Regions from separate parts of the Streptomyces sp. NPDC047117 genome, predicted to be linked through region 1. Evidence: riboswitches for the same ligand, from Rfam matches in the RefSeq annotation. Region 1 holds a riboswitch; the other holds the start of a gene.

What was found. Region 1 has a riboswitch for thiamine pyrophosphate ahead of thiC (phosphomethylpyrimidine synthase ThiC). Riboswitches for the same ligand answer to the same signal wherever they lie in the genome.
Region 2: it holds a riboswitch for thiamine pyrophosphate, as region 1 does, so the genes downstream of both, thiO (glycine oxidase ThiO) here and thiC (phosphomethylpyrimidine synthase ThiC) in region 1, are expected to answer to the same signal.

What each region holds. Positions count from the first base shown of each region.
Region 1 is NZ_JBEYUN010000002.1:343,385-349,108, reverse strand. It holds gene ABZ840_RS04665 (IclR family transcriptional regulator C-terminal domain-containing protein) at 1-151, shown strand, start outside; gene ABZ840_RS04660 (SsgA family sporulation/cell division regulator) at 257-682, shown strand; gene ABZ840_RS04655 (YibE/F family protein) at 699-2,096, opposite strand; TPP riboswitch at 2,167-2,323, shown strand; gene thiC (phosphomethylpyrimidine synthase ThiC) at 2,318-4,099, shown strand; gene ABZ840_RS04645 (hypothetical protein) at 4,229-5,320, opposite strand; gene ABZ840_RS04640 (metallophosphoesterase) at 5,570-5,724, opposite strand, start outside.
Region 2 is NZ_JBEYUN010000008.1:340,912-346,635, forward strand. It holds gene metF (methylenetetrahydrofolate reductase [NAD(P)H]) at 1-658, opposite strand, end outside; gene thiE (thiamine phosphate synthase) at 824-1,474, opposite strand; gene ABZ840_RS18280 (Rv2175c family DNA-binding protein) at 1,557-1,922, opposite strand; gene ABZ840_RS18285 (FAD-dependent oxidoreductase) at 2,013-3,260, opposite strand; TPP riboswitch at 3,389-3,502, shown strand; gene thiO (glycine oxidase ThiO) at 3,500-4,726, shown strand; gene thiS (sulfur carrier protein ThiS) at 4,723-4,968, shown strand; gene ABZ840_RS18300 (thiazole synthase) at 4,978-5,724, shown strand, end outside.

The DNA.
Region 1 (5,724 bases):
GGCAATTCCCATTCACGTCGGTTCGGCGGCGGCCACGGTGGCGATTTCCCTCCCCGCAGGTGAGGGCGATCGACTGCCGTCCGTAACCGAAAAGGTACAGAGGATGGCAGAGTCGACCCTTATGACGCTGGCCTTCTCTATCAGTATCTGAAAAATTACTCCTTGTGATCTGTCGGCAACTGGTCGACGATGGCGTCAATAGCGGTCGGCGGATCATTACCGGCCACTTCGATCAAGTAGTGCGGGGCAGTGGTTGATGAGCCAGACAGTTCAGGCAGAAGTGATGATGAGCTTCATCGTCTCCGAGGAGCTCGCCTTCCGGATCCCGGTGGAGTTGGATTTCGACAGCGCCGATCCCTACGCCGTGCGCTTCACGTTCGACCTCCCCGGCGACACCCCGGTCACCTGGGCGTTCAGCCGGGAACTCCTCCTGGACGGCCTGAGCCGGCCGGCCGGCGAGGGAGACATCCACGTGGCGCCGGTCTCGGGCGCGCACCTCAGCGACGTCTTCGTCAGCCTTCAGGTGGGTGCCGAGCAGGCGCTCTTCCGCGTCGGCGCGGCACCGATCGTCGCCTTCCTGGACCGTACGGACCGGCTGGTCCCGCTCGGCCAGGAGCAGGTCTGCGGCACGCTCGACGCGGAGCTGGACCGGATCCTCGCCAACGCCCGGCAAGCGGGCTGACCGCCGGTCCGGCCCGTCAGCGCTTGCGGCGGCGGCCCCGGCCGCCGCGCCTGCTGCCCGGCTGCCCGGGCCCCGGACCGGCTGCCCGGCCGGACTCCGTCCGCCGCCCGACCGCACCGGTGCGGTCCGCCGAGACCACCAGCACGGCCAGCAGCGTCGTCAGCGGTACGGACGCGACGAGCCCGATGCTGCCCACCAGCGTGCGGACGATCTCCTCGGCCACCACCTCGCTGGTGGCGACCGTACCGACACTGCTCCGCGCGATCGAGAAGAGCAGCAGAAGCGGCAGGGCCGCGCCCGCGTACGCCAGCACCAGCGTGTTCACCACCGACGCGATGTGGTCCCGGCCGATGCGCATCGCCGCGCCGTAGATCCGCCGCCGGCTCGCCGTCGGATCGGCGTCCCGCAGCTCCCACACGGCCGCCGTCTGGGTGACCGTCACATCGTCCAGCACGCCCAGTGAACCGATGATGATCCCCGCCAGCAGCAGACCGCGGATCTCGATGCCCGGGAAGAGGCTGTGCACGAGACCCGTCTGGTCGTCGGTGTTGCCCGTCAGCTGCGCCCAGCCGATGAAGACCGACCCCAGCAGGCCGATCAGCAGCAGCGACGCGAGCGTGCCGAGCACCGCGACCGACGTCCGGGCGGTCAGCCCGTGGCACAGATACAGCGCGATGAGCATGATCGCGCTGCCTCCGATCACCGCCACGAGCAGGGGATTCGACCCTTGCAGGATGGCGGGCAGGATGAACACCGTGAGCACCGCGAAGCTCGCCGCCAGCGCGACCAGCGCCAGGATTCCGCGGAGCCGGCCGACGACCACCACCGCCAGGGCGAACACCGCCGCCAGCACCCACATCGGGAACGAGCGGTCCACGTCGGTGACGGAGTACTGCAGGTTCCGCGGCGCCTTGGGTGCGTACGCCACCACGACGCCCTGGCCCTCGGTGTAGCGGCGTGAAGCGTCCGGCGTCACCACGGTCTTGAAGCGGTGTCCGGTGTCCTTGCCGCTGGTGACCTCGATGGTCGCCTGCTCGCAGCTCTGCGCCTGCTGCTGCTCACCGCCGGACGGGCCCGACGGCTGCTGTTGCTGTTGCATCTGTTGCTGCTGCTGGGCATTGACGTCCGCGCAGTTCACCTTCGTCAGGCGGACGACACGCGCGGTCTGGGTCTCCTGGTCGAAACCCACCCCGGACGGCTTGTGCGAGGGCGCGCCGCCGGGCCACAGCGCGATCAGCCCCACGCCCACTGCCAGGGCGAACGGGATCAGTACCGCGGCGATGACCTTGCGCAGGTGCCGGGACACGGGGGTCGCGGGGCCGTGGCTGTGTCCATGGCTGTGGCCGTGTCCTTGCGGGGTGCCGGACGCGGGGGAATGGCCGTGCGGCTGGTGCTCGGGCTCGTTGGAGGTCACCGCCCGATCATCCAACAACTCACCGGGCCCCCTGTTCACCACGCGGCATCGGCCGCTACCGTGGTGGCACCTTTGCAATCGCGGGAGCTCGGAGCACCGGGCTGAGAGGGCGCTGATCTCCGTCCCAGCGAGGTTTCACGTGAAACCTCAGCAGACGGAAACCGCTGCGTCGACCGCCGAACCTGTTACCGGGTAATGCCGGCGTAGGGAGTGGGTCTTCAATGACTCTGCAGGATGCACGCACGCCCGAAAACGGTGGCACCGACGAGTCTGCCGAGACGCAGCAGATCGGCTGGCACAAGGGCTACATCTCTGGTTCGCGCCCCGACCTGCGGGTGCCGGTCCGGAGGGTGCACCTCACCAATGGCGAGCACGTGACGCTTTACGACACGTCAGGCCCGTACACCGACCCCCAGATCGAAACCGACGTCCGCCGTGGCCTCGCGCCGCTGCGGGAGAATTGGATCATCGCCCGCGGCGACACCGAGGAGTACGCGGGCCGGCCGCTGCGTCCGGAGGACGACGGCCTCAAGCACACCTCGCCGCGCGGCGGCCTGAAGAACCTCGACGCGGTCTTCCCCGGCCGTCCCCGGCAGCCACGCCGGGCCCGCGAGGGCGCCGTCTCGCAGCTCGCGTACGCGCAGCGCGGCGAGATCACCGCGGAGATGGAGTACGTCGCGGTCCGTGAGAACTGCACGCCCGAGTTCGTACGGGACGAAATCGCGGCGGGTCGCGCGGTATTGCCGGCCAATGTCAACCACCCGGAGATCGAGCCGATGATCATCGGCAAGAACTTCCTGGTGAAGGTCAACGCCAACATCGGCAACTCCGCGGTGACCTCCTCCATCGAGGAGGAGGTGGAGAAGATGACCTGGGCGACCCGCTGGGGCGCCGACACGGTCATGGACCTCTCCACCGGACGCAACATCCACACCACCCGCGAGTGGGTGCTGCGCAACTCCCCCGTCCCGATCGGCACCGTCCCCCTCTACCAGGCGCTGGAGAAGGTCGACGGCAAAGCCGAGGACCTGACCTGGGAGATCTACAAGGACACCGTCATCGAGCAGGCCGAGCAGGGCGTCGACTACATGACGGTCCACGCCGGCGTGCTGCTGCGGTACGTACCGCTCACCGCCCGCCGTAAGACCGGCATCGTCTCCCGCGGCGGTTCGATCATGGCGGCCTGGTGCCTGGCGCACCACAAGGAGTCGTTCCTCTACGAGAACTTCGAAGAACTCTGCGACATCCTCGCGTCGTACGACGTCACGTTCTCCCTCGGAGACGGGCTGCGCCCCGGTTCCATCGCGGACGCCAACGACGAGGCGCAGTTCGCCGAGCTGAAGACGCTCGGTGAGCTGAACACGATCGCCAAGGCACACGGCGTGCAGACCATGATCGAGGGCCCGGGACACGTCCCGATGCACAAGATCAAGGAGAACATCGACCTCCAGCAGGAGATCTGCGAGGAGGCGCCGTTCTACACGCTCGGCCCGCTGACCACCGACATCGCGCCCGCGTACGACCACATCACCTCCGGTATCGGCGCCGCGATGATCGCCTGGTGGGGCACGGCGATGCTCTGCTACGTCACGCCCAAGGAGCACCTGGGCCTGCCCGACCGCGACGACGTGAAGACCGGTGTCATCACATACAAGATCGCGGCACACGCGGCCGACCTGGCGAAGGGCCACCCGGGCGCACAGGAGTGGGACGACGCCCTCTCCGACGCGCGCTTCGAGTTCCGCTGGGAGGACCAGTTCAACCTGGCCCTCGATCCGGACACCGCCCGCGCGTTCCACGACGAGACGCTCCCCGCGGAGCCGGCCAAGACCGCGCACTTCTGCTCCATGTGCGGCCCGAAGTTCTGCTCGATGAAGATCTCCCAGGACATCCGCCGCGAACACGGTGGTGACCTGGCGATCGACCCCGAAGCGGGCATGGCCGAGAAGTCCAAGGAGTTCGCGGCAGCGGGCAACCGGGTGTATCTGCCGATCGCGGAGTGACCTGAGCGCGGCCACCGCGCACCGCCCGTCCGCCGAGGGGCCCTGGCACGAGCCGGGGCCCCTCGGCGCTGTCCTGCCACAGCCGCCGGGCGGCGCGGCAGCACCCGTGCCGGCGGAGCCCGCCGCGGCTCACTCCGGCTGGTGGTCCGGGCCGCCGTAGTCCGGGCTCGTGAAGTCGGGGCTGGTGAAGCGGGGGCGGACGGCGGCGCGGTGATCGTCCTCCGGGCCGGAGAAGCGCGGATGGGTGTAGCCGAGCGGCGGCATGCGTCCGACGTCCGAGGTGCGGTGGACGACGAAGCGGCCGGCGGCTTCGGGCGCCGCGGGCGACGAGGGCGCGGGCGGATTTCTGTCGGTGTCGCCGTCGGCGGGCTCGCCGGCCGGCGGGCCGGGGGCGGCCGGGCCACCGGGACCGGACGTCGGGGCCGTACCGGGCGCACGGTCGGCAGCGCCGGCCGGGGCGGCCGGCGTGCCCGGTCGCGGCGGGCTCGCGGGCTTCTCCGCGGAGGAGCCGGGGTGCGGGCCCGGTGGCGCTTCCGGTGCCGTCAGGGCCTCCAGCAGGAACGGGCGCAGGCCGCGTTCGAGGAGGGCCTCGCGCCACTTCTCCCGGGCCCGGTCGACCTCCTGGGCGAGCTCGCTCGGGCGGGAGGCGCGCAGGGACGTGGAGCCGTTCCGGAGCGCGGTGACGAGCAGGCCCCCCATCGCGATGAGGATCGTCGCCGCGGTCAGACCGGCGAACGCCCAGCCGACGCTGATCAGCGGCTGCGCCAGGGCCTCGTCGGGGCTGACGGTGTGCAGGGCGTAGCCGATGAGGAGGAAGAGGACCGCGGCGATGCCCGCCAGGACGGGCGCGAGGACCGTGACCATCGCGGCCAGCCCGGCGCCCGTGGTTTCGGCGACCTCGCCCATCGCGGCGAGGTTGACGCCGGCGCCGCCCGCGCCGTTCCCACCGCCCTCGCCCGCTTCGGTACCGGCCGTGGCCGGGCGCGCGGACGCGGGCGAGCGCAACTCCGCGCGCAGCGAGACGTAATGCTGGTATTCGGCCGTCGCGCACGCGGCGATGGCGGTCGTGGCGCTGAGCGCCATGGTGCGCAGCTGCTCAGTGTTGAGGCGCATGCCTGTCGCGGCGAGATCCGGGCGGTCGGCCGCGGCGCGCAGAGCCTCGTCGAGGGCCCGCCGGAATTCCTCGCGGTCCTCGTTCAGCAGGTGCGGAGCGCTGTTCATGTGCATCCCCCGATGCTCCGTAGGGCCGTACGGGCCGGTATGAACCGGGCAGTTGGCGGGAAACGGAGGAGAGCCTGCTACGGATAGACCGATGGTAGAGCGCGCCCTGTCCGGCGTGACAGAGGATTTCGGAAATTCGCTCCGGCCGTGACAAGCCTTCCCCGGCCGCCCCCCGGCCCGTCTACTGTGCCCACGCTCAGCCCCCGCCCGGCCGGTTACCGGCCTGCGGTACCCATGCCCCGATACGGGTCAGGCAGTCAGGGGGAGCTGAACGACCAGCAGCTTTCCGGCCATCGTGACGCCGCCGTCCATGGCGACCGCGAGCCCGTCGGCGTACACGTGCGGCTCCTCGACCGCGACGCCCTCGCTCTCGCCGTCCTCGGTGCCGACCTCGCCGAGGAGGT
Region 2 (5,724 bases), on a different contig from region 1:
TCTCCGGGATGATCGGCGTTTCGCAACCGGCGGCGGCCACCCGGTCACGAAGGCGCAGATAGTCCTCTGCGTTGAAGAACATCTGGGTGATCGCGAAGTCGGCGCCCGCACGGCACTTGTCCACGAAGTGCCGGATGTCGGTGTCCCAGTCGGTGGAGCGCGGGTGCATCTCGGGGAAGGCCGCGACGCCGACGCAGAAGTCGCCGGACTCCTTGATCAGCCGGACCAGTTCGGCGGCGTACTCGATGCCCTCGGGGTGGCGCACCCACTCGCCCATCGGGTCGCCGGGCGGGTCGCCGCGCAGCGCGAGCATGTTGCGGATCCCGGCACCGGCGTACTGGCCGATGATGTTCCGCAGGTCGGCGAGGGAGTGGTTGACCGCGGTCAGGTGGGCGACCGGGGTGAGGGTGGTGTCCGTGGCGATCCGCTCGGTCGCGCGGACGGTGCCCTCACGGGAGGTGCCGCCGGCGCCGTACGTCACGGACACGAAGGTCGGCGCGACGGCCTCGATCCGGCGAATGGCCTTCCACAGAGTCCGCTCGCCCTTCTCGGTCTTGGGGGCGGCGAACTCGAACGAATAGGACCGCTTGCCCGAAGCGAGCAGTTCACGCACCGTACGCGCGCGGTCAGTCCTGGTGGAAGGGGTACCTAGGGCCATACCGGCAGGTTAACCACCGGCCTGGCGGGCCCCCAACCACGCCTTGCGGAATGCCCCGGTTTGCCGGGCTCCTGTTCACCAGTCGGACACTTCACGTCAGACCACTGCTCACCGCCCCGGACTTCGTGACGCTCCGTATGCGCCCGACGTCACTCCGGGTGCGACTCAGGCGTCGTACGCGCGGATCCGCTTCGCCAGCGCGGCCGCGGCGGCGCCGGGGTCCTCCGCCTCGGTGATCGCGCGCACCACCACGACGCGGCGGGCGCCTGCGGCCAGCACCTCGTCCAGGTTGTCCGCGTCGATGCCGCCGATGGCGAACCAGGGGCGGTCGGGGCGCTGCGCGGCGGTGTAGCGCACGAGGTCCAGGCCGGGGGCGTGCCGCCCGGGCTTGGTGGGGGTGGGCCAGCAGGGGCCCGTGCAGAAGTAGTCCACGCCCGGCGCGGTCAGGGCGGCGTCGACCTCCGCCTCCGCGTGTGTGGAACGGCCTATGAGCACGTCCTCGCCGAGGACGGCGCGGGCCGCCGGGACCGGCAGGTCGCCCTGCCCGAGGTGGAGCACGTCGGAGCCGATGGCGTGCGCGACGTCCGCGCGGTCGTTGACCGCGAGCAGCTTGCCGTGCCGCTTGCAGGCGTCGGCGAAGACCTCCAGGTGGGTCAGCTCCTCGCCGGCCTCCATGCCCTTGTCGCGCAGCTGCACGATGTCCACGCCGGAGGAGAGCACGGCGTCCAGGAACTCCGGCAGATCGCCCTGCTCCTTGCGTGCCCCCGTGCAGAGGTACAGCCGGGCGTCGGACAGGGCCTGTCGTGCGGTGCTCATCGGGTGTTCCCCCCAGTCCGGGCGTACGGACCGGATCTGCCGGTCCGTACGCCCTGCGGTTACGGCGGTGATGACGGGTGTGTCAGACGGCGAGCGCCTGCGCCCGGCGCTTCACCTCCGTGCCGCGATTCTCGCGCAGCGCCTGCGCCGGCGTCCCCGGCAGGGTCTCATCGGCGGTGAACAGCCACTCCAGCATCTCTTCGTCGGTGAAGCCGTCGTCCCTGAGGAGCGTCAGCGTCCCCACCAGGCCCTTGACGACCTTTCCGTCCTTGATGAACTCGGCCGGCACATGGAGGGCCCTGTTCTCACCGCGGCGCACCGCGATCAGCTGGCCCTCCTTGACCAGCTGCCGGACCCGCGTCACCTCGACGCCGAACTCCTCGGCGATGTCGGGAAGCGTGAGCCAGGCGGAAACCAGTCCATCGATCTTTGCGTCAATCTCGGTCACACCCCAAGCGTGCCATCCCCCACTGACAGTCGGTAGCCGGGCATCGCCATCAGTGCACACCACCGGCCACACCAGGGGTCCGGCCGCCCTTCAGAGCCCGGACAGCTCAGCCGACTTCAGCGGCACCGAGGCGTCGGCGGCGCGTGCCCGGTCCAGCCGGGCGCCGCGCTCGATGAGCTTGCGGCCCTGCGCCAGGTCGCGCGGCCGGCCGACAGCCAGCAGCGCCACCAGCGCGCCCTCCCGCAGCCACAGCGCCGTCCACGCCGCGCTCTCCGGGTCACCGCGCCAGATCAGCTCGTCGGCGACCGGGCTGTACCCGGCGCACTGCACGAAGCGGCCGAACTGCTCCGACCAGAAGTAGGGCACCGGGTCGTACACCGTGCCCTCCGCCTCGCACCGGGCGATGTTCGTGGCGACCGTGCGCGGCCCCTGAAGGGCGTTGTCCCAGTGGTGCACGAGGAGGCGGCGCCCGTAGCGCGCGGACGGGAAGGAGGCGCAGTCGCCGACCGCGTACACATCGGGCAGCGAGGTGCGCAGCCGCTCGTCGGCCCGTACGGAGCGGTCCTCGCACAGCTCGACGCCCGAGCCGGCCAGCCAGTCCGTGGCGCACCGCGAGCCGATGCCGATCACCACGGCGTCCGCGGGCAGCGACGTGCCGTCCGCGAGCACGACGGCGCCCTCCTTCACCGCGGCGACCCGGGTGCCCGTACGGAGCACGGCGCCCGCGTCGGCGTACCAGCGGGCCATGTGCGCTGCCACCTCCTCGGGCAGCGCGCCGGCCAGCGGGCGGTCCGCCGCCTCCACGACGGTGACCGCGCAGCCGGCCTCACGGGCGGCGGTGGCGAACTCCGCGCCGATCCAGCCGGCGCCGACCACCACGACGCGCTGCTGCGCCGAGAGCACCGGGCGCAGCCGCTCGGCGTCGTCCAGGGTGCGCAGCACGTGGACGCCCGGGACGCCCTCGCTCCCGGGGAGGGTGATCGCCTCGGCCCCCGTGGCGATGACCAGGCGGTCGTACGGGACGGGGCCGGTCTCCGTCAGCACCTCGTGGGCGTCGGCGGCGAGTCCGGTGACCCGCCGGCCGAGCTCCAGGTCGATGCCGAGGGAGGCGAAGTCGACGTCGAAGGCCGAGCCGTCCGCCTTGCCCAGCAGCACCGCCTTGGAGAGCGGCGGCCGGTCGTAGGGCGGGTGGGGTTCGGCGCCGAGCAGGGTGATCGTGCCGCGCCAGCCCTGTTCGCGCAGGGCAACGGCGGTCTGCACGCCCGCCATCCCCGCGCCGACGATGACGACGCGGCGCGAGCGGTCGGGGGTCCGCGAGTACTTGCTCTGCTGGCTCACTCGATCACTCTAGGACGCGGTCCTTCGACTGGCTCAGCACCGCGCGACGAGATCTCTGACACAGGGTCACGGTCCGGCCGCGCAGAGCACCCTTACGACGCGTCGGGCACGCGTACTACTCTGACGGCACTTGTACTCGCGGGAGCCCGGACGCACCGGGCTGAGAGGGAGGCTGCGGCGGCCTCCGACCGTACGAACCTGATCCGGGTCATGCCGGCGAAGGGAGGGGCTGGACACTCATGCATCCACCTGCAGGTATGCCACCGGGGACGGCTTCCGGGCACCCCGACGTGGTGATCGTCGGGGGCGGTCTGGCGGGGCTCGTGACGGCCTGGCGCGCCGCCCAGCGGGGGCTGCGCACGACGGTCGTGGATCCGGCGCCGGGCGGCGGCGCTGCGCGCGTCGCGGCCGGCATGCTGGCCGCCGTCACCGAGCTGCATTACGGCGAAGAAACGCTCCTCGGGCTGAATCTCGACTCTGCCGCGCGCTACCCGGCGTTCGCCGCCGAGCTGGCCGAGGCGAGCGGACAGGAGCTGGGATACCGGCGGTGCGGCACGCTCGCCGTGGCCCTGGACGCCGACGACCGCGCCCACCTGCGCGAGCTGCACGCGCTGCAGCGCCGCTGCGGACTGGACTCGGAGTGGCTGACCGGCCGCGAGTGCCGGAAGCTCGAACCGATGCTCGCGCCGGGTGTGCGCGGCGGACTCCGGGTGGACGGTGACCACCAGATCGACCCGAGGCGACTCGCGACGGCCCTGCTGACGGCCTGCGAGCGGGCCGGGGTGGCGTTCGTACGGGACCGGGCCGGGCGGCTCTCCGTCGCCGACGGCCGGGCCACGGGCGTCGAGCTGGCGGACGGCACATCGCTGTCGGCCGGGCAGGTCGTGCTGGCCGCCGGCAGCTTCAGCGGACTGCTGGCCGGGGTGCCGGAGCAGGTGCGGCCGCCGGTCCGGCCGGTCAAGGGCCAGGTGCTGCGGCTGAAGATCCCCGCCGCGTACGGCCCGTTCCTGTCCCGCACCGTGCGTGCCGTCGTACGCGGCGGCCCGCTCTACCTGGTGCCGCGCGAGAACGGCGACATGGTCGTCGGCGCCACCAGTGAGGAGCTGGGCTGGGACACCACGGTGACCGCGGGCGGCGTCTACGAGCTGCTGCGCGACGCGCACGAGCTGGTGCCGGGCATCACGGAGCTGCCGCTGGTCGAGACGATCGCCGGGCTGCGTCCGGGCTCGCCCGACAACGCGCCGCTCCTCGGGCCCAGCGCGCTGCCCGGCCTGCTGATGGCCACCGGCCACTTCCGCAACGGTGTGCTGCTCACCCCGGCCACCGGCGACGTCATGGCCCACGCGCTGACCACCGGCGAGCTGCCCGAGGAGGCGCGGCCCTTCACGCCGCTGCGCTTCGGGCCCGCAGTCGCCTCGTCCCCTTCTTCGGCGCCGCGCGCCGCACTTCAGGAGCAGACCGTATGACCCTCCAGCAGGCACCCGAAGCCGCCTCCGGGCCGGCGCCCGTGACCGTCTCCGTGAACGGCGAGCCCCGCGAGATACCGGCGGGGCTGCCGCTCGACCGGCTCGTGGCGACGCTGACCACCGCCGACAGCGGGGTCGCGGCGGCCGTCAACGAGGAGGTCGTGCCGCGCGGCCAGTGGCCGGCGACCCCGCTCGGCGCCGGGGACCGCGTCGAGGTGCTCACCGCGGTACAGGGAGGCTGATCCGTACAGATGACCGAAACGCACACCCTCGAAGAGACGACAGTGCCCGAAGCGGCGCCTGACGCCTCCCCCGAAGCGGACCCGCTGGTCATCGCCGGTACGGCCTTCCGCTCCCGGCTGATCATGGGGACCGGCGGCGCGCCGAGCCTGGACATCATGGAGCGCTCGCTGCTCGCCTCGGGCACCGAGCTGACCACTGTGGCGATGCGCAGGCTGGACCCGACGGTGCAGGGTTCGGTGCTCTCCGTGCTGAACAGGCACGGCATCCGGACACTGCCGAACACCGCGGGCTGCTACACCGCCGGCGAGGCGGTGCTCACCGCCCGGCTGGCCCGTGAGGCGCTCGGCACGGACTGGGTGAAGCTGGAGGTCGTCGCCGACGAGCGGACCCTGCTGCCGGACCCGGTGGAGCTGCTGGACGCGGCCGAGACGCTGGTCGACGACGGTTTCACCGTCCTGCCGTACACCAACGACGACCCGGTGCTGGCGCGGAAGCTGGAGGACGTGGGCTGCGCGGCGATCATGCCGCTGGGCTCCCCCATCGGCTCCGGGCTCGGCATCCGCAACCCGCACAACTTCCAGCTGATCACCGAGCGGGCCGGGGTGCCGGTCGTCCTCGATGCCGGCGCGGGCACCGCCTCGGACGCCGCCCAGGCCATGGAGCTGGGCTGCGCCGCGGTGATGCTGGCCTCGGCGGTGACCAGGGCGCAGGAGCCGGTCCTGATGGCGCACGCCATGCGGCACGCGGTCGAGGCG